One region of the Vibrio parahaemolyticus genome, then DNA from elsewhere that is predicted to be linked to it. Evidence: riboswitches for the same ligand, from Rfam matches in the RefSeq annotation. Region 1 holds a riboswitch; each other region holds the start of a gene.

Evidence for each region. A riboswitch is a leader RNA that binds a small molecule or an ion and turns the genes downstream of it on or off. The one in region 1 is predicted to bind thiamine pyrophosphate.
Region 2: another riboswitch for thiamine pyrophosphate. It lies ahead of thiB (thiamine ABC transporter substrate binding subunit); the one in region 1 lies ahead of thiD (bifunctional hydroxymethylpyrimidine kinase/phosphomethylpyrimidine kinase).
Region 3: another riboswitch for thiamine pyrophosphate. It lies ahead of thiC (phosphomethylpyrimidine synthase ThiC); the one in region 1 lies ahead of thiD (bifunctional hydroxymethylpyrimidine kinase/phosphomethylpyrimidine kinase).

Annotation. Positions count from the first base shown of each region.
Region 1 is NZ_UHIL01000002.1:861,254-867,734, forward strand. Features, by position in the region: gene DYB02_RS20850 (ABC transporter substrate-binding protein) at 1-70, opposite strand, end outside; gene DYB02_RS20855 (ABC transporter permease) at 93-893, opposite strand; gene DYB02_RS20860 (ABC transporter ATP-binding protein) at 886-1,644, opposite strand; gene thiD (bifunctional hydroxymethylpyrimidine kinase/phosphomethylpyrimidine kinase) at 1,634-2,491, opposite strand; TPP riboswitch at 2,588-2,695, opposite strand; gene DYB02_RS20875 (TldD/PmbA family protein) at 3,008-4,393, shown strand; gene DYB02_RS20880 (TldD/PmbA family protein) at 4,393-5,736, shown strand; gene trmY (tRNA (pseudouridine(54)-N(1))-methyltransferase TrmY) at 5,817-6,416, opposite strand.
Region 2 is NZ_UHIL01000001.1:534,124-540,604, reverse strand. Features, by position in the region: gene DYB02_RS02885 (TRAP transporter permease) at 1-781, shown strand, start outside; gene DYB02_RS02880 (universal stress protein) at 826-1,263, shown strand; gene thiQ (thiamine ABC transporter ATP-binding protein) at 1,331-2,035, opposite strand; gene thiP (thiamine/thiamine pyrophosphate ABC transporter permease ThiP) at 2,035-3,621, opposite strand; gene thiB (thiamine ABC transporter substrate binding subunit) at 3,663-4,655, opposite strand; TPP riboswitch at 4,728-4,864, opposite strand; gene DYB02_RS02860 (flavin prenyltransferase UbiX) at 4,902-5,540, opposite strand; gene mpl (UDP-N-acetylmuramate:L-alanyl-gamma-D-glutamyl-meso-diaminopimelate ligase) at 5,546-6,481, opposite strand, start outside.
Region 3 is NZ_UHIL01000001.1:152,332-158,812, reverse strand. Features, by position in the region: gene crcB (fluoride efflux transporter CrcB) at 328-711, shown strand; TPP riboswitch at 773-871, shown strand; gene thiC (phosphomethylpyrimidine synthase ThiC) at 1,040-2,983, shown strand; gene DYB02_RS00825 (thiamine phosphate synthase) at 2,980-4,314, shown strand; gene thiF (thiazole biosynthesis adenylyltransferase ThiF) at 4,304-5,086, shown strand; gene thiS (sulfur carrier protein ThiS) at 5,166-5,369, shown strand; gene DYB02_RS00810 (thiazole synthase) at 5,375-6,142, shown strand; gene thiH (2-iminoacetate synthase ThiH) at 6,158-6,481, shown strand, end outside.

The DNA.
Region 1 (6,481 bases):
CAGCAAGTACGTTAGTTGAAACCATTGAAGCGAGCAGAGTAGCAGCGCTCATGAGTTTGTTTTTATTCACGGGGTTCTTCCTTTTTCTTTCCCTATTTGTTTTCCCAGGGAATGGCTTTTTTCAGTAATTTGTCAGTGGTGAAATAGAGTGCGATAGACAGCGCGGCGAGAATAAACAGTGCCGCGAACATCTCATCGATGATCATGCGAGCGTTGGCTTGCAGCATCAGATAGCCCAAGCCCTCACTTGAGCCGACCCATTCACCTACCACGGCACCAATCGGCGCAATAACCACGGCAACACGAATACCAGACGCTAACGTTGGCAGGGCGGCAGGTAGTTGAATATGGCGCAGTAATTGCCATTTCGATGCGCCCATGGTTTTGGCAAGATCGAGGTAACCAGTTGGTGTATTGCGTAAACCGTCGTAGCAGCATGTCGTGACGGGGAAAAAGATGATGATCGCCGCCATTACTACTTTCGATGCAATGCCGTAACCCAGCCAAAGCATGAGCACTGGCGCGATAGCAAATACTGGAATTGCTTGGCTAGCGATAAGAATCGGCAATAGCCAGCGTTTGAGCGGCTCGAACATCAGCATTTGCAAAGCGAATAGCAAACCCATCGATAAGCCGAGTGCGAGGCCAAGTAGGATCTCTTGTGCAGTGACCCAAGTGTGTTTGAGTAGCACGTCGTATCGAGTGATTAATCTATCCAATACTTCAATTGGCGAAGGCAAGATGAAGTTTGGCATGTCAAACACCACTACAATGAGTTGCCACAAACCTAAGATCACCGCTGCGCTGATCAGCAGACGCAACGCCGGATGAGTTACGCGTTCCTTTTTACTAATACGCGCCGAAACGGAGTTGTACTGAGTCATATCACTCATAGTCTTTCTCCAACTGATCCAAAATCGCTTGCTGCAATGTTGCGCATTCTCCATCAAGTAGGCGAGGTGGTGGCGAATCAGGTACATCAAGGTGCAGTGCTTGAGCAGGCGTGCCTTGCAACACATAGAGTTGGTGTGCCAATCGCACTGCTTCTTGTGGATCGTGCGTAATCAAGACAACGGTTTTGTCCTTTAGTAACTCGGCAGAGAGAGTTTGCAATTTGTGGCGAGTCACGGCGTCCAATGCTGAGAAAGGTTCATCCATCAAAACCAAAGGCTTGTCTTGCATCAGAGTGCGAGCAAGGGCTACGCGCTGTCGCATACCTCCAGAGAGTTGAGCGGGTTTGGCGTAAGCGTAATCTGCCAACCCAACGTGCTCTAACAAGTTGAGAGCGCGTTGTTTCTCATCCGCTGAATTTGAGTAGGCGTGAGAAAAGCGCGAGCTGAGGCAGACGTTATCCAGCACGTTAAGCCACGGTAGCAATAAATCCTGCTGAGCCATGTAAGCGACACGGTCATGCAGTGCGGCGCCATCGGTTGTGATGAGTTCGCCATGCCAGTCAACTTGGTCATCCAGTAGGCCAGCTAAGTAACGCAATATCGTGGTTTTTCCGCAGCCACTTCGCCCGAGTAATACCGTCCATCGACCGATAGGAATGACCATGTTCACTTTCGCTAAAGTCGGTGTTTGGCTGTCTTTGTATTGCAAACTGGCGTCGGAAAGCTGAATGCCAATCGCGTTAGCGAACATAGGTATGACCCGCAAAGAAGTGATGTACTGGTCCGTGACCTTTCCCCACTTCCAATTCATCCGCATGAGCGATGGCTTGGCTGATGTACTGTTTTCCTAAATGCACAGCTTTGTGCAGGTTGTTGCCTTGACCAAGGTAAGACGCAATAGCGGAAGACAGTGTACAGCCCGTACCGTGGGTGTTTTGGGTCGGAAAACGCTTGGCGCTGATTAACTCGACACTGTTTTGCATGATCAGCAGATCGTTGCTGTTTTCATCTTCTACAAGGTGACCGCCTTTGAGCAGAATGGCTTTGGCACCAAGCGCACGAAGGTCGTCAATCATGTCACTCATTTCTGCCTCAGATTGAGGTACAGGCTTACCTGTCAGTGCTGCACCCTCTGGCAGGTTAGGAGTGATGATGTCTGCCAGAGGAATTAGTTCTTCTTTTAATGTGCTGATTGCTGATTGCTCAAGTAGCAAATCGCCGCTGGTGGCGACCATGACGGGATCTATCACAAGATGTTTAGGCTGGTACTGTCTGATCTTGCTGGCCACCACTTTGATGATGTTCGAATCCGCCAGCATGCCGACTTTTACCGCCACAATATTGAGATCGGTAAACACCGCATCGAGTTGGCTTTCAACGTGATCAAGTGGGATAGGGAAAATGGCAGAAACGCCTTGTGTGTTTTGCGAAGTGATGGCGGTAATGACCGAGCATGCAAAACTGCCTGTTGCCGACATCGCTTTGATGTCTGCTTGAATACCTGCGCCGCCGCCACTGTCGGAGCCTGCGATGGTCAATACGATAGGGGTAGGTAAGGCTGGCGTCTGATGTGAATAAGGCTGTGATTGCTGTGTCATGGTCGCTCCTATTACAAGACGTATAGGAACTGACTTTGACCGCTGTGGGCAGATCGATTGTTCGATCGTTTCACTCGCCAAAGAGAGGCGGCGAAAGGCAAAGTGTGCATAGTTCCCTACGTCAGTGCTAACTGAATCAGGTTCAACGGGTCTCGAATTTCGATCTCAGCCTACGCTTATCACGTGGCCCCCCGACTATTTCGCTCGGATGATAACAGGACGCTAACTCAAGAGATACGTTTTTTGAGAGTAATTATTATTGAGTATTCAATTATGCGAAGTGAGGGATAGAGTAAGCTTCTTAATACTTTGTTGCGCGGAATTTTCCAGTGCAACGCTCTGATGAAAGAGCAGAAACTGGAATATTAAATAAAGAGTCGTGGTCTCTTTTGGCAAGGATTAGCATAAAACAAGGTTAAAAAACTGTTAAGATTTAACGCGTTGCCAATTTAACTTTACGGAATTTATCGGAAGTTATTTAGGAAGGCTAAGACGATCATCGAGCAAGGAGACTTCATGCTTAATTCTGTAACAGCGAAGGCAGTGATCGATCATGCTCTCTTTTTAGGAGCTGATTTCGCTGAGCTATTCGTTGAACATCACCAAACCAACACCGTCCAGATCGCATCTGGTGAGGTGGATAATGTAAATTCAGGTATCGATTTTGGTATCGGTATTCGCCTCTTCTTCGGTCACAAAGTGCTTTACGGTTACACCAACAGCACGGACGAAACCGAACTAAAACGCGTGACATCACTGCTTGCAGCGAAAGACAAGCGTGAGCAAATCGCGTCAGCGGGTTCTTTGAATTTGAACCGATACCCAATCCAACATGGTTGCAGCATGCCGCTAAGTAAGGATGCTAACCTAGATTCAAAAATCGCATTTCTATTGAAAGTTGACCAAGCTGCGCGTGCAGAAAGTGAATACATCAGCCAGTTCATTGGTAGTGTGCTTCAGCGCGAGCAGCAAGTGTCTATCTTCAACTCAGAAGGTTTGCATGTAGACGATACGCGTCACTACATTCGTGTTGCGGGTAACACAGTTGCCCAGAAAGGCAATGAGCAATCTTCTGGCATGGAAGGCCCGGGGGCACTTGCTGGTTGGGAATTCAGTGAGCAGATCGATGCGAAAGAGCTGGGTCAAACTATCGCGCAGCAAGCGCTGGTGAAATTGGGCGCGGATGCTTGTCCATCGGGTGAAATGCCTGTGGTAATTGGTAACGGCTTTGGCGGCGTTATCTTCCACGAAGCGTGTGGCCACCTGCTAGAAACCACTTCGGTTGCGAAGAAGGCGTCGGTATTCCACGACAAAATGGGTGAGATGATCGCTCATACTGCAGTAAACGCAGTAGATGACGGCACGATGACCAACGAATGGGGCTCAATCCACGTTGATGACGAAGGTTTGCCAACGCAGCGTACCCAACTGATCAAAGACGGTAAGCTAACTAGCTTTATGGTCGACAAAATGGGCGGCATGAAGACAGGTTACGAGCCAACAGGCTCTGGTCGTCGTCAGAACTACAAGTTTGCACCAACCTCACGCATGCGCAATACCTTTATCGAAGAAGGCGAGCATTCACTCGATGATATGCTTGCGGGAATCGAACGCGGTATTTACGCCAAGAAGATGGGTGGTGGCTCCGTTCAACCTGGGACGGGCGAATTTAACTTCGCTGTTCGTGAAGCGTATTTGATTGAAAATGGCAAAATTACCAAGCCTTTGAAAGCGGCGACACTGATCAGCACTGGTCCTAAAGTATTGAAAGAAATCAGTATGGTCGGTAAGGACATGGCACTTGCTCCAGGTATGTGTGGTTCAGTGAGTGGCTCAGTACCTACAACAGTCGGCCAACCAACCCTTAAAGTGGACAATATTCTGGTAGGAGGCGGTAACTAATGAGCCAAGAACAACAACTTCTTAACGCGGTTGATTATGTCCTGTCAGAAGCCAAACGCCAAGGTGCGGAAGCGGACGTGATTGTGAACCGTAACAGCAGCTTTTCGCTGAAAGCAAACCAAGGCAAGCTGGATGAGTACAAAGTCAGCTCAAGCCAAGTGCTGGGTGTTCGAGTCATTAAAGATGCCCGTGTCGCGACCAGTTATTCTGAATCACTAGAGCAACCAAGTTTAGATTTGATGCTCACCAACGCGCTGCAAAGTGCTCGTTTTTCTAAGCAAGATGAACATCAAACCATCAGCTGCGTAAACAGCAAAATCACCACTGATGTTGCAGAAATTGCGCAAGCCGATACCACATCGGTCGATGAGAAAATTGAACTGTCCCTCGCGCTTGAGCAAGGTGTTGTGGCTCTGCCTCACGCTTCAAGCTCACCATACAATGGTTACAGTGACGGTGAAACTCAGCTCATCATCGCGAATACTCAGGGTACGTTATGTCAACACTTCGAGCGATCGTTCACTTGTTACGCGTATACCTTATTTGAAAAAGATGGCAAACAGTCGATGGCAGGTAGAATGTCGCTAGGTCGCCGTTTTGATGAGTTGAATCCAACTTATTGCATTGAAGGCGGTTACAACCTTGCTCGCGACCTCCTTGATGGCGCACCAGTTGCGACAGGTAACTATCCAGCCATCTTCCACATCAATGCGCTAAGCAGCCTGTTTGGTGCATTTGGCAGTGCGTTTTCTGGTGTGAGTGCGATGAAAGGCATCTCGCCACTGGGTGACAAGCTTGGTCAAAGCGTAGCAAGTGAACTTCTCACCTTTACCGATGCGGCATATATGCCAAATGGTATGGCTATCGCAGGGTTTGATAGTGAAGGTTTTGCCACTCAAGACAATGTGTTGATCGCCAATGGCCAACTGAATACGCTATTGCACAATAGCCAAACAGCGAGTTATTTAGGTGCAGTGTCGACGGCAAGTGCATCTCGCAGTGCGAAATCGAGCCTAGACGTATCGGCAAATCATAAAGTGATTGCGACAGGCAACAGCAGTGCGTCAGAAATCAAAGCAGGTGAATACCTAGAATTAGTGGAACTGCAAGGGGTTCACTCTGGTGCAGATGCTGTCAGTGGTGATTTCTCATTTGGTGCGAGTGGTTTCTTGTGTCGTGATGGTCAACGTGTTCAACCTGTGCGCGGAATTACAGTTGCAGGTAACTTCTATAAGATGCTGCAAGAAGTAGAAGCTGTGGGTGATACGCAGCTTATTAATGATAGCCGCACTTTCTTCGCGCCAGATGTGCGTTTTGCTCGATTGTGTATTGGCGGTAAATAAGCGCGGCATAGAAAGTCAGAAACAAAAAAGAGGACTCAATCGAGTCCTCTTTCAGCATCTAGCAACGTGTACGCGAATAACTAGAATTCGCGGATATCCAGTTCGTTGTGGATCAATACTACACACTGAGAAGCAAACAGCATCTTAGGTCCAAGGCTGATTTTCTCAGTACCTAGGCGCTTCAAGCTGTTGAACGACTTCTTCGGCATCGGAATGTGGTCGGTTAGCAAGAAGCATGGGTTTTCACCAATTTCTGCATCACGAACAAATTCGCCTTTCTTGTCCAACATATAAAGTTGGTGGTCTTCCGCCAGTTCTTGAACCAAGCGTTCGAAGCTCACTGTACGAACCGTAATACCCTGCTCAACTTCACGAAGCTGCTCTTTACCCATACCAACAGATGCGTCCAACGCACGGGCAACGGCAGCGATCAACGTTGACTCGTGAAAACCACCAATATTGGTAATGTCGTTTGAACGAATGGTAATCGTGCGCGAGTAATCCTTCGTGCTCTCTAATACCAAATGGACAACCACATCTTCACGGTGAGATTGTGCCACGAACATGGTGTTCATCATGGTATGAGCAAGGATCTCGGTATGCGCCTCGTTACCAACACCTTCTAATAGTGCTTTGCTGGTGGTTGGCGCCGCGCGAGCTCGTAAAACAAAAGAGCGCATGAATTTAGCCTCTATATAGAAAGAGTGAATGCGCGGAAGTATATACCTAAGCAGGGAACGGATGC
Region 2 (6,481 bases), on a different contig from region 1:
GATTGCGGTGCACTTGTTCGTGTTCTATTTCGGTATTCTCGCCGATGATACACCACCGGTCGGTCTGGCTGCCTTTGCCGCTGCAGCAATCGCGAAGTCCGATCCAATTCGCACCGGTATCCAAGGCTTTACCTACGATATTAGAACCGCCATTCTGCCATTCATGTTTGTTTTCAATACCCAATTATTGTTGATGGGTATCGATTCTTGGTGGCATTTAGCACTCACGGTAATCTCTTCCATCATTGCGATGCTGATCTTCTCTGCCGCTACGCAGGGATGGTGGCTGACTCGTAACAAGTGGTGGGAAACCGTCCTATTATTAGTATTAACTTTCTCATTCTTCCGACCTGGTTTTTGGTGGGACATGTTATACCCAGCGAAAGTTCTTTCTCCTGGGGTTGAGATAGCTCAAATCACGGAAAACCTAAATGTAGGAGAATCCATTGAGTTACGTGTTGCCGGACAAAACCTCGAAGGCGAATACGTCGAGAAAACGGTACGTCTGCCATTCGAAGACAGAGCAACGACGGCTGAAGAGCGTATCTCTTCAATGGGTCTGATGCTGACTGAGAACGACGGCAAAATGGTCGTCGACATGGTTGAATTTGGTAGCCCTGCGGAGTCATCTGGTATCGACTTTGATTGGGAAATCAAATGGGTCGTTCAAGACGCGGATCGTCCAATGAAAGAATGGGTATTTGTACCTTGCTTGATTCTTCTGCTGGTACTTGCCATGAACCAAAAACGTCGTGCTCGCAAGGAACAACTGAGCGCATAACCGATTTGGCCCCGCGGATCTGGGGCCTTAGTGAGAGACATTGAATGTATAAACAAATTCTTGTTCCGGTTGATCTAAATGACCAAGGCTTCTCAGACCGAGCGGTTGAACTGGCGGTGTGGCAAGCAAAACAAGCAAACGCAGAAATCCACCTGCTCACTGTTTTGCCAGGTATTCACATGTCGATGGTCGCCACTTACTTCCCAAAAGACGCAGCGGCGAAAATGAAGCAAGATGTGAAGCAGCAGCTAAAAGCATTTGCCAGCGAGCACATTGATGATGAAGTGATTTACAAAGTGCACGTTGCCGAAGGCAAAGCTTACGCAACAATTCTTGATTACGCCGAGCGTTTGGGCGCAGACCTTATTATCATGCCAAGTCACAAGCGTTCGAAAATTAACAAAGTGATGCTTGGTTCGGTTGCAAGTAAAGTTGTGGAGTATTCTCCAATCAACGTGATGGTAGTGAAGCCGCAAGGTTAAGCTTACGGCCACTCAAGAAAAGAAAAAAGGTTGATGCTCGCATCAACCTTTTTTGTATCTCTCATCATTATCCGGCGGCGCGAACGAAGGCCTGTAGGGTCTTGCTGGGATGCTCGGCAGTCAGGGCATCAATCTCACCCACCGCTTCTACTTTTCCGTTAGCAACAAAGGCAAAGTGACTTGCAATCGCTTTGGCATCACTAAGATGATGCGTAACCATCAACACGGTAATTCCGCGCTCCGCAGCCAGTTTTTTTACCAAGCTCAGCATCTCTTCACGCAACACTGGATCAAGTGCCGAGAAAGGCTCATCCAACAGCCACATCGGATGAGGCTGAACAAAACAACGCGCTAAGGCAACACGTTGACGCTGCCCTCCAGAAAGGTGCTCAGGCAAACGGTCGAGGTACTCTGCAACGCCAACTTGCTGCGCAGCTTGTTCAACCTGACGTTTTTGGTCTACCGTGAGCTTTAGCCCTGGGTGTAAACCTAAGCCAATGTTGTCACGCACTGACAAGTGAGAAAACAAGTTATGCTCTTGGAACAGCATGGAGAAAGGACGCTGATAAGGCTCTTTGCGCACAATCGACTCACCATCAACCCAAATGTCACCTTGGTCAAGATGGATGAATCCTGCAACCAGAGCCAGCAAGGTTGATTTCCCTGCCCCACTCGGCCCCATCAACGATACAATCTGACCACGTTCAATGCTCAACTCAAAACGAAACAGTTCACGTTGGTAGGTGTACTGCACATCATCCAACACTAGCATTATGCTTTCTCCTTCGCTTTCAATACTTTCTCTATCAAGGCAAAACAGCCCACACTCAACAACAATAACGTCACGGACACCACCGCAGCGGCGTCCATCTGATAACTGCCGAGCAACTGGAACAAATACAGAGGTAAGGTACGAAATTCTTGTCCACCAAACAGCGCTATCGCGCTTAAATCCCCTATTGCAAACATAAAGCTGATCGCAAACGCATGTGCAAACGGCTTGCGCAGCGCCTGCCACTCCACCACTTTAAATCGTTGCCAGCCACGCATGCCTAAGCTGGCACAGACATACTGATACTGTTGCTCAATGTGCAGCATCGGTTGCGCTAGCGTTTTGATCACGTAAGGCAAAGCCATCAAACCATTCACCAAAATCACGACAAAAAACGCCAAGCTAAAAACATCGGTAAATGATCGCAGTAGTAAGAATAGGCCAGTGCTAATCACCAGCCCCGGCGTCACTAGAATAATGGTACCGATTAACTCTATTTGATCAGCTCGCGTGTTTTTATACTGCAAACGCCAACGGCGACTGGTCAACAATATAGACACTCCCGCAGCGACCGCAAGCGCACTGGCTAACCCTGCAACTTTGAGCGAGTTAGATAACGCAGACCAAAAACGTTCATCGGTTAACACCGTCCAAACTTGTTGGTTGATACCACTCAGTAACACCATCAGTAACGGCGGTATCACCAGTAAAAAGGCACCTATGATCCAAAAGCTATCCCATGCTTTTGACCACCCATGATCCTTCGTTAAAAATTGCTGTACCGATGTGCTGCCAGCACTGATAGCAACAGGCTTTGTTAACTTCTGTACTCCAATCGCAAGTAGTCCACACAACAGCATCTGCCACAACGCTAATAACGCACCAGCTTGCAAATCAAAATCAAACTTAATCGCTTGATAGATGGCTAGCTCAATAGTGGTGGATTTTGGCCCGCCACCCAGCGCCATCACAGTGGCAAAACTGGTGAAGCACAACATAAATACCAAGCCACAAACGTGAGGAAGTTGCTGCCTTAAACGCGGCCACTCCACCCAGCGAAACTTATCCCAATGGCTCATACCAAGATGCGCACACAGCTTGTGTTGCTCAGCAGGGATAGACTCCAAGGCTTGCAGCAGCAAGCGTGCCGCGTAAGGTAAATTAAAGAACACATGGGCAAGTAAGATGCCATTCAAACCATAAATAGAAAATGGGATTTTGGTGTCGAAACCTTGCAGCCACTGCGCTAACAAACCGCTGTTGCCATAAATCGCTAATAGCCCAAAAACACCAACCAAAACCGGCAAAACCAGTGTCGATGCAAATAGCTTAAGCAGTAATGATTTACCCCAAAATTGGCGACGCGAAAGTGCGTGCGCAACTGGAATGGCAAAACCAACACTGAGCAGTGTGGAAAGAAAAGCTTGGTAAAAGCTGAACTTGGTGACATGTTGATAATACGGGTCGTCCCATACCACAGACACATAAAGTGAAGGGGCTTGAACAATCAAAGCACCTAGGGCAGAAATAACAAAGGTCGCGATGATCATCGCGACCCCTAAACCTATTTTTGGAACAGAATTCAAAGGTAAAACCTATCTCATTTAGATGAGGGAGGAAACGTCAGCTAAAACGTCAGTGCGCTTTGCCATTCGCGAATCCAAGACTTACGCATTTTTGCCACTTCATCAGCACTAAAGCTCAACGACTTGCTTGGAACACTCAAGGTTTCAAAACCTTTAGGTAACTCAACGTCAGTAACTGGGTACATCCAGTTGCCCGTTGGCATCGCTGATTGGAACTCATCACTTAAAATGAAATTCATAAACTGATCAGCAAGTTCTGAATTTTTTGACCCTTTCACTTTGGCGGCTACTTCAACTTGCATGTAGTGGCCTTCAGCAAAATTCGCCGTCGCAAACTTTGAATCGTTTTCCGCAATTAAGTGGTACGCAGGTGACGTGGTATAAGAAAGCACCAAGTCCGACTCGCCGTTAAGGAACATGGAATACGCTTCTGACCAACCTTTCGTGACCGTTACGGTTTTGCTTGCTAGCTTCTGCCACGCTTGCGTCACATCGTCGCCATAAATGGATTTCATCCACAGCATCAAACCTTGGCCCGGCGTTGACGTACGCGGATCTTGATAAATCACTTTCAAATCGTCGCGCGTTTCCACCAGCTCTTTCATGCTTTTCGGCGGATTAGCCAGTTTCTCTTTGTTGTACACAAACGCGAAGTAGCCGTAATCGTACGGTACAAACGTCGTATCGCTCCAACCGTTTGGTAACACTGTGTTGGCCGTATCCACATTGTGCTCGGTAAGCAGACCGGTTTTCTTCGCTTCTGCCATCAGGTTGTTATCCAAACCTAACACGATGTCGGCTTTACTATTACCGCCTTCAAGACGAAGACGATTCAGGATCGACACACCATCGTCCAACGCTACGAAGTTAACGTCACAGCCACATTTTGCTTCAAAAGCTTGCTCGATTTTAGGACCCGGCCCCCAATCTGCGGCAAAAGAGTCGTAGGTATAGATGGTTAATGTGTTTTCAGCGGCAAACGCTGAAGTAGAAGTGATTGCAGCTAGGGCAATCAGATTTAGAGTGGTTTTCACTGCTCGCTCTCCATGAGTATTTCAGAGAAATAAGTTGAGCGGCACAGGGTTTGAGGCGGCTATTAAGGATTTCCAATATCCAGACTCAATTCCTACGCCAGCATTATCTGGTTCAGGTAATACGGGTCCCTAGTAAAGCACTTAGGTCTCAGCGCCCAAATGCATTGATTGACTCAATGCAAAATGGGTTTGCTCCCCGATGAGTTGGATGGATTGTAAAGGTATTTGAGTGGTTACACAATCAGCTCACGAGCGCTGGTCATAGCCCCAACGAGGCACTAAACCTTGCTCAATACCTAAGTGGTCGAGAATTCTCGCCACCATAAAATCCACTAAGTCTTCAATGCTCTTTGGCTGATGGTAGAAGCCCGGGGCCGCTGGCATGATGGTGACGCCCATTTGCGATAGCTTGTGCATGTTCTCAAGATGCAGCGTTGAAAATGGCGTTTCACGAACCACGAGCAACAGTTGCCCGCGTTCTTTCATTACCACATCAGCCGCCCGTTCGATCAAGTTGTCCGACATGCCATGCGCGATCGCCGCAACACTTCCTGCTGAACATGGGCAAACCACCATTTGCTTTGGTGCCGCTGAGCCAGACGCTACCGGTGAGAACCAGTCATCTTTACCACAAACAGTGATGTTATTTGGATCACAGTTGAGATGTTCCACCAGCGCTTGCTTTGCGGCGTCTGGCCCACTTGGCAGCTTAAGGTTGTGCTCTGTTGCCATCACAACGCGAGCCGCCGAAGAAATCAGAACGTAGACATGATAATCCGCCGCGACCAAACATTCTAAAAGACGAAGGCCATAAGGAGCACCAGAGGCACCCGTTAATGCCAACGTGATGGCTTTTTTCTGAGAGGGTTGTATTTTGTTGTGCATATCAATCAGGCTTTTAGTTTTAACTGCTCAAGAAGTTTTCCGTGAATACCACCAAAGCCACCGTTACTCATTACCAGAATTTGGTCTCCAGGCTGAGCACGTTCGACAATTTTAGCCACAAAGTTATCTATATCGGCATCGACAAACGCTGGCTGCTTGCATTGATCAGCAATGTCTTGCACCGACCATTCGATGTTGTCTGGCTGGAATAAGAACACTTCATCTGCGCTGTGTAGCGAAGCCGCGAGAGTATTCTTATGAACACCACGCTTCATGGTGGCAGAGCGAGGTTCCAATACAGCAAGGATACGTTTTTCACCCACTTTGTTACGCAAACCGCCCAGTGTCAGTTCAATTGCCGTAGGGTGATGCGCGAAATCATCGTAAACCGTGATGCCTTGTTCTTCACCTTTGAGCTCTAAACGACGCTTAGTGTTGATAAAACGACCCAACGCCTGACAAGCAAGTTCTGGCGTTACACCAACGTGTCGTGCGGCAGCGATCGCCATCAGTGCATTATCCACATTGTGGTCACCCACCAAATCCCATTCGACGGTACCGACCTTCTCGCCTTGCAAAGCAACTTCAAATTTTGAGCCATCAAGCACTAATTTGTGCGCTTGCCAGTCACCATCCTCACCAGAGAACTGTTTTTCCGTCCAACAGCCACGCTCTAATACATCCGCCAAAGCTTGATCCTGCTTCGGTGCTAAGATCAAACCATTGCCCGGTACCGTTCGTACTAAATGATGGAATTGGCGCTTGATCGCTTCTAGATCATCGAAGATGTCAGCATGATCGAACTCAAGGTTGTTCATGATTAAAGTGCGAGGATGGTAATGCACAAACTTAGAACGCTTATCGAAAAAAGCACTGTCATATTCGTCCGCTTCAACAACAAAAAACATGCTTTCGCCCAAACGAGCCGACACACCGAAGTT
Region 3 (6,481 bases), on a different contig from region 1:
TGAATTGAGCAAGGGCCAGTATTTCATTTTCATCTGAATAGATTTTTGCTGACTTGCGAGCTTTTTAAAGTCGATATTATTGAGGCTATCCATAACGAATCAGCATTTTCTTCAAGTAGTACTTAAACGAGATATGTTTATCTAAACGGCAAATTCCCGTAAGGGTTCTTCCTATGAAAAATTGCTTGGAACGTATGTAAAAGTGACTCCTGTAACTTTTAAATATTTCAGTGGTTTTAAAGCGATTATATTGTCGAATTCTAAGATTGTGTTACCGATAGCTGAGTGATTTTGATTACAATATCATCAGAACTTATTGGGGGAATTATGGGGCAGTTTTCTATTTTAGGCTTTATCGCACTCGGTGGGGCAATCGGTGCGTGTTCTCGATATTTAGTGTCTGAATTTTGTGTCTTACTTTTCGGACGAGGTTTCCCTTACGGTACGCTGACTGTTAACGTTGTAGGCTCTTTCATCATGGGGTTGCTCATTGCGGCATTTGAAAGTGAAATATTAGCAACTGAACCATGGAGACAAGTGATTGGTCTAGGCTTCCTCGGTGCGCTTACCACCTTTTCAACATTTTCTATGGATAACGTACTGCTTATGCAGCAAGGTGCGTTCTTTAAAATGGGTTTAAACATCTTATTGAATGTTGTTCTGAGTATCTCGGCGGCTTGGATCGGTTTCCAATTATTGATGCGTAGCTAGCAAAAGTAACGAAAATGTAATCAGGTCGGCTTGGTTTAACCAAGCCGTTTTTATATACTGGCTTCACTTGTCGGAGTGCCATAAGGCTGAGACCGTTAATTCGGGATCCGTTGAACCTGATCAGATTAATATCTGCGAAGGGAACAAGAGAAGATACCTACACCAGACAACGTCTGGCTAACCTATCAAAACGTCGAATGCAGTAATAGACAAAGAGTGAGCACCTGAACTCTAATCGTCCATAATTCGACACCTCTTGTCGCATCTATCCGCCAAGCATTTTTATCCCAATACTTTTTATCTAGAATAACAAGCAAGGAAAAATGCTATGTCGAGTCGCAAACAAGCGAGACTGGAAGCAAAACAGTTTATTGATACTCTCTCGGTACAGCCGTACCCAAACTCAACCAAAGTGTATATAGAGGGTTCTCGTCCTGACATCCGAGTGCCAATGCGTGAAATTTCTTTGGCTGATAGCCTAATTGGTGGCACCAAAGAGGCTCCAATTTTTGAGCCTAATGAGCCTGTACGTGTTTATGACACCTCTGGTGTGTATACCGATCCAGATTACGCTATCGACCTTTACAGTGGCTTACCAAAGCTTAGAGAAGGGTGGATTGAAGAACGCAATGATACTGAAATCCTTGAAGATGTGAGCTCTGTTTACGCAAAAGAGCGTCTTGACGATGAAACCTTAGATGATTTGCGTTATGGCAACTTACCACGTATTCGACGAGCTAAAGCCGGAAAATGCGTCACTCAACTACACTATGCTCGCAAAGGCATTGTTACTCCGGAAATGGAATACATTGCACTGCGTGAGAACATGGGGCGCGCTCAATATCGCGATGACGTGCTGACTCAGCAGCATCCCGGCCAAAGCTTCGGTGCAAATCTACCTAAAGACATTACTGCAGAATTCGTTCGTAAAGAAGTCGCAGAAGGTCGCGCCATCATTCCTTCGAATATCAATCATCCAGAATCTGAACCAATGATTATTGGCCGTAACTTCTTAGTTAAGGTGAATGCCAATATTGGTAACTCATCGGTCACGTCTTCAATCGAAGAAGAAGTGGAAAAACTTGTCTGGGCGACACGCTGGGGTGGCGATACCGTGATGGACCTTTCTACCGGCCGTAACATTCATGAAACTCGCGAATGGATTTTACGCAATAGCCCGGTGCCAATTGGTACGGTTCCTATGTATCAGGCTTTGGAGAAAGTAAATGGCATTGCTGAGAACCTGAATTGGGAAGTCATGCGCGACACGTTAATCGAACAAGCAGAGCAGGGTGTTGATTACTTTACTATCCATGCTGGTTTACTACTTCGCTATGTTCCAATGACGGCGAAACGAGTGACGGGTATTGTTTCGCGTGGTGGCTCGATTATCGCTAAGTGGTGTCTAGCGCATCACCAAGAAAGCTTCTTATACACCCATTTCCGCGAGATCTGTGAAATTTGTGCGAAGTACGATGTCGCTCTATCTCTTGGTGATGGCTTGCGTCCTGGCTCGGTTGCAGACGCGAACGATGAAGCGCAATTTGCAGAGCTGCGTACGCTCGGCGAGTTGACGAAAATCGCATGGGAATATGATGTACAGGTCATCATTGAAGGCCCTGGCCATATTCCAATGCATATGATTAAAGAAAATATGGACCAACAGTTGGAACACTGTCATGAAGCGCCGTTCTACACCTTGGGTCCTCTAACGACAGATATAGCTCCGGGTTATGACCATATTACATCCGGTATTGGTGCGGCGATGATTGGTTGGTATGGCTGCGCTATGTTGTGCTACGTGACCCCTAAGGAGCACTTGGGGCTTCCAAATAAAGAAGATGTTAAAACCGGTATGATCACCTACAAGCTAGCTGCGCATGCTGCGGATTTAGCAAAAGGGCATCCGGGAGCACAAGTTCGTGACAATGCTTTATCAAAGGCGCGTTTTGAATTCCGCTGGGAAGACCAATTTAACCTCGCTTTAGACCCCGATACCGCACGTGCATTTCATGATGAAACGCTGCCGCAAGAGTCTGGAAAAGTAGCGCACTTCTGCTCAATGTGCGGCCCTAAATTCTGCTCAATGAAGATTTCTCAAGAAGTCAGAGAGTATGCCAAAGATACAGAGCAAGTTGCCGCGGATCAGGCGATATCTATCAAGATGTTAGATGACCCGCTGGAAGGCATGCGTAAGAAGTCTGAAGAGTTTCGCGCGACAGGTTCCGAGCTTTATCACCCAGCCGTGCACGCTGAGGCGGATGAGCAATGACTAAAATCCTTATTCCGTCGTCGTTAATTCCGCTGACAGGATCTGTTCAGCAGTGTTTATTGTTGGCGAAAGAACAGGGTTTTAGTATTGATGAGATTGAGTTGGGCGTAAGCCCGACTCAATTTATTCAACTTGTTCTTGGGCAAAATACCTTTCGTGTAGGTACCGATCTGATTGACGTATGTGAGGAAGCAGAGACTGCCGATTTTGTGCTTTACTACCAATCAGGTCTATCGGTTTCAGAATGTCGCCAACAACCATCCTCGGCCATTTTTATTGGTATTGAAGACGTAGAGTCTAAGCACGATGATTCTGTTAAAACGACAAGCGCAGACGTGTTGGATATCTGGCGCCATCCGATTAATGATGAAATAAGAGCTCTGTCAGTTGCTTCTACTTCTAGAACTACAACTCTTCAAACCGATCAACACCTAGCGTGGATGGTAACGCTGCTTGCTCTCGATTTCCCTATTGAAGATGCTTTAACCTTAGCGCGCCCAATGACGAATGTTTCACGTGAAACACTCATTAATGGTGAAACAATGGTTAAGCAGGAGTGGGCGTCTCAGTTTGCTGATTTTCCTACACCAGTCTTAGAAGATTGTCGTTTAGGCATCAAAGTAGGTTGGTCATCACACGGACAGTCGGTTAACTTTCCTCATCTGAGCAAACAGAGTTTGGGGCTCTATCCGGTCGTGGACGACGTCAGTTGGATTGAACGGTTGTTGCCATTGGGCATCAACACCATTCAACTACGTATCAAAAACCCCTATCAGCCAGACTTAGAACAGCAGATTGCACGCGCAATTGAACTCGGTCGTCAGTATGACGCTCAAGTTTTTATTAATGATTATTGGCAACTGGCCATCAAGCATGGTGCTTTCGGGGTTCATCTTGGTCAAGAGGATATCGAAGATTCCAATTTGAGTCAGTTGAGCACCGCAGGCATTTGCTTAGGTCTATCAACCCATGGTTATTATGAACTGCTGCGTATCGTCCAAATTAATCCAAGCTACATTGCGCTGGGGCATATCTTTCCGACCACCACCAAACAAATGCCATCCAAACCGCAAGGTTTGGTTCGCTTAGCTTTGTATCAAAAGCTGATCGATAGCATTCCATATGGTGAAAGTGTTGGCTATCCAACTGTGGCCATTGGTGGCATTGACCAATCAAACGCAGAGCAAGCTTGGCAATGTGGCGTGTCCAGTTTAGCGGTGGTTCGTGCGATTACCTTGTCCGAATCGCCGAAACAAGTGATTGAGTTTTTCGATCAACTGATGAGCACAACGAGCACGTCATTGGTCATGGAGGACTATCGTGCTTACTGATCAAGAATTCATTCGTTATCAGCGTCAAGTTTCGTTACCTGAAATCGGAGAATCGGGCCAAGCTCGTCTTGGTCAATCTCATGTGTTGCTCGTCGGCTGTGGTGGGTTGGGTAGTGCAGCAAGTTTGTATCTCACGGCTGCTGGCGTGGGTAAGTTGGTTGTGATTGATGATGACCATGTTGATAGCAGCAATTTGCAGCGCCAGGTTATCTATCGTGAAGGCGACATCGAACTGGCGAAAACCGAGGCGATGGCTCAGCAGCTTCGTCATCTCAATTCAATGATTCAGGTACGCACGATTACCAAGCGTCTCGACCAAGCTCAGTTACAACTCGAAATCATGTTGGCGGATGTGGTGTTGGATTGCAGTGACAACCTGCCAACGAGGCAGCTGATCAATCAAGTTTGTTATGAGCAAAATACACCTCTGATATCGGCGGCAGCGATTGGTTGGCAAGGGCAGTTTGCTGTTTTTGACTACTCAGACAAACCATCAAATTCAGGCTGCTATCGATGCTTGTATCCGTTTGATGAATTGCAGCAAACAATGAAGTGCAGCGAAACCGGCATTATCGGCCCTGTGGTGGGCACTCTGGGGAACTACCAAGCTCTCGCTGCTATTCAAAAGTTGGCGATAGATCGCTTTCATGTTGAGTGTGGTCAGTTACACCTCTTTGATGGACTGCGGATGAACTGGCAGACCATGTCTATAACCAAAGACAAGCAATGTCAGGTTTGTGGTGACAATAATCTTGCACCAATGAGCAGTTAAGAGATGACCGCCATGACAGTTTCAAATCAATTCGCAGCAAGTTCGTTTGTGCGTTCCTTTGTTAAAGGAGAGAGGTAACGTGATAACTATCGCTATTAACGACCAAGCTCAGCTGGTCGAGTGTAAAGCCAACCTACAGCAAATTATTACCCAGTTTTCTCTGCCTGAAATGGGCTGTGTTTTTGCCATTAATAATCAAGTGGTGCCGCGTAGCGAATGGGCGAGTACGGTACTTTCTGAGGGAGATAGCATCTCTCTGTTTCAAGCCATCGCAGGGGGATAATGTCGATGCTGAAAATTGGTGATAAAGAATTTCAATCACGCTTGTTCACAGGAACAGGCAAATTTTCTAATAGCCATTTAATGGCCGAAGCCATCCAGGTTTCAGGTTCACAGCTCGCGACGATGGCGCTTAAACGTGTGGATGTACATGATCAGCAAGATGACATTTTGCAGCCTCTGATTCACGCCGGTGTGAATTTGCTACCGAACACCTCTGGCGCTAAAAATGCCAAAGATGCTGTTTTTGCTGCGCAGCTTGCTCGCGAAGCGTTGGGCACAAATTGGGTCAAACTGGAGATCCATCCCGACCCAAAATACTTAATGCCTGATCCGATAGAAACCTTAGCCGCTGCCGAGCAGCTCGTGCGAGATGGCTTTATTGTGTTGCCATATTGCCATGCTGATCCGGTTTTATGTAAGCGGCTGGAAGAAGTTGGCTGTGCTGCGGTGATGCCATTGGGTGCGCCGATTGGTTCGAACAAAGGTATCGCTTCGCACGATTTTCTAGAAATCATTATTGACCAAGCGAACGTACCTGTTGTCGTGGATGCGGGAATTGGTGCGCCTTCACATGCGGCAAGAGCGATGGAAATGGGCGCGGATGCCGTGCTGGTCAATACGGCCATCGCTGCCGCAAGTAATCCCGTTGCGATGGCGAAAGCGTTCAAGATGGCAGTCGAGTCAGGTCGTATGGCTTATGAAGCTGGGCTTGCAGGGAAAGTTTCTCATGCCGTTGCTTCCAGTCCGCTAACGGCTTTTCTCGATGAACTGTAGAAGTGAGGGTTCAAGATGAGCTTTTATGATCGCTTTCAGCAGCTCGATTGGGATGACATATCCATGTCGATTTATGCCAAAACGGCGCAGGATGTGGAAAGGGCGCTAGCAAAACCCAAACGAGATTTGGAAGATTTTAAAGCGTTGATTTCTCCTGCTGCTGAACCGTACTTAGAGCAGATGGCAAAGCTTTCTTATTCGCTGACGCGTAAGCGTTTTGGCAACACTATGTCGCTGTATATTCCTCTGTACCTCTCTAACCTTTGTGCCAACGCTTGTACCTATTGTGGCTTCTCTATGGAGAACCGCATAAAGCGAAGAACACTGAATAGGGACGAA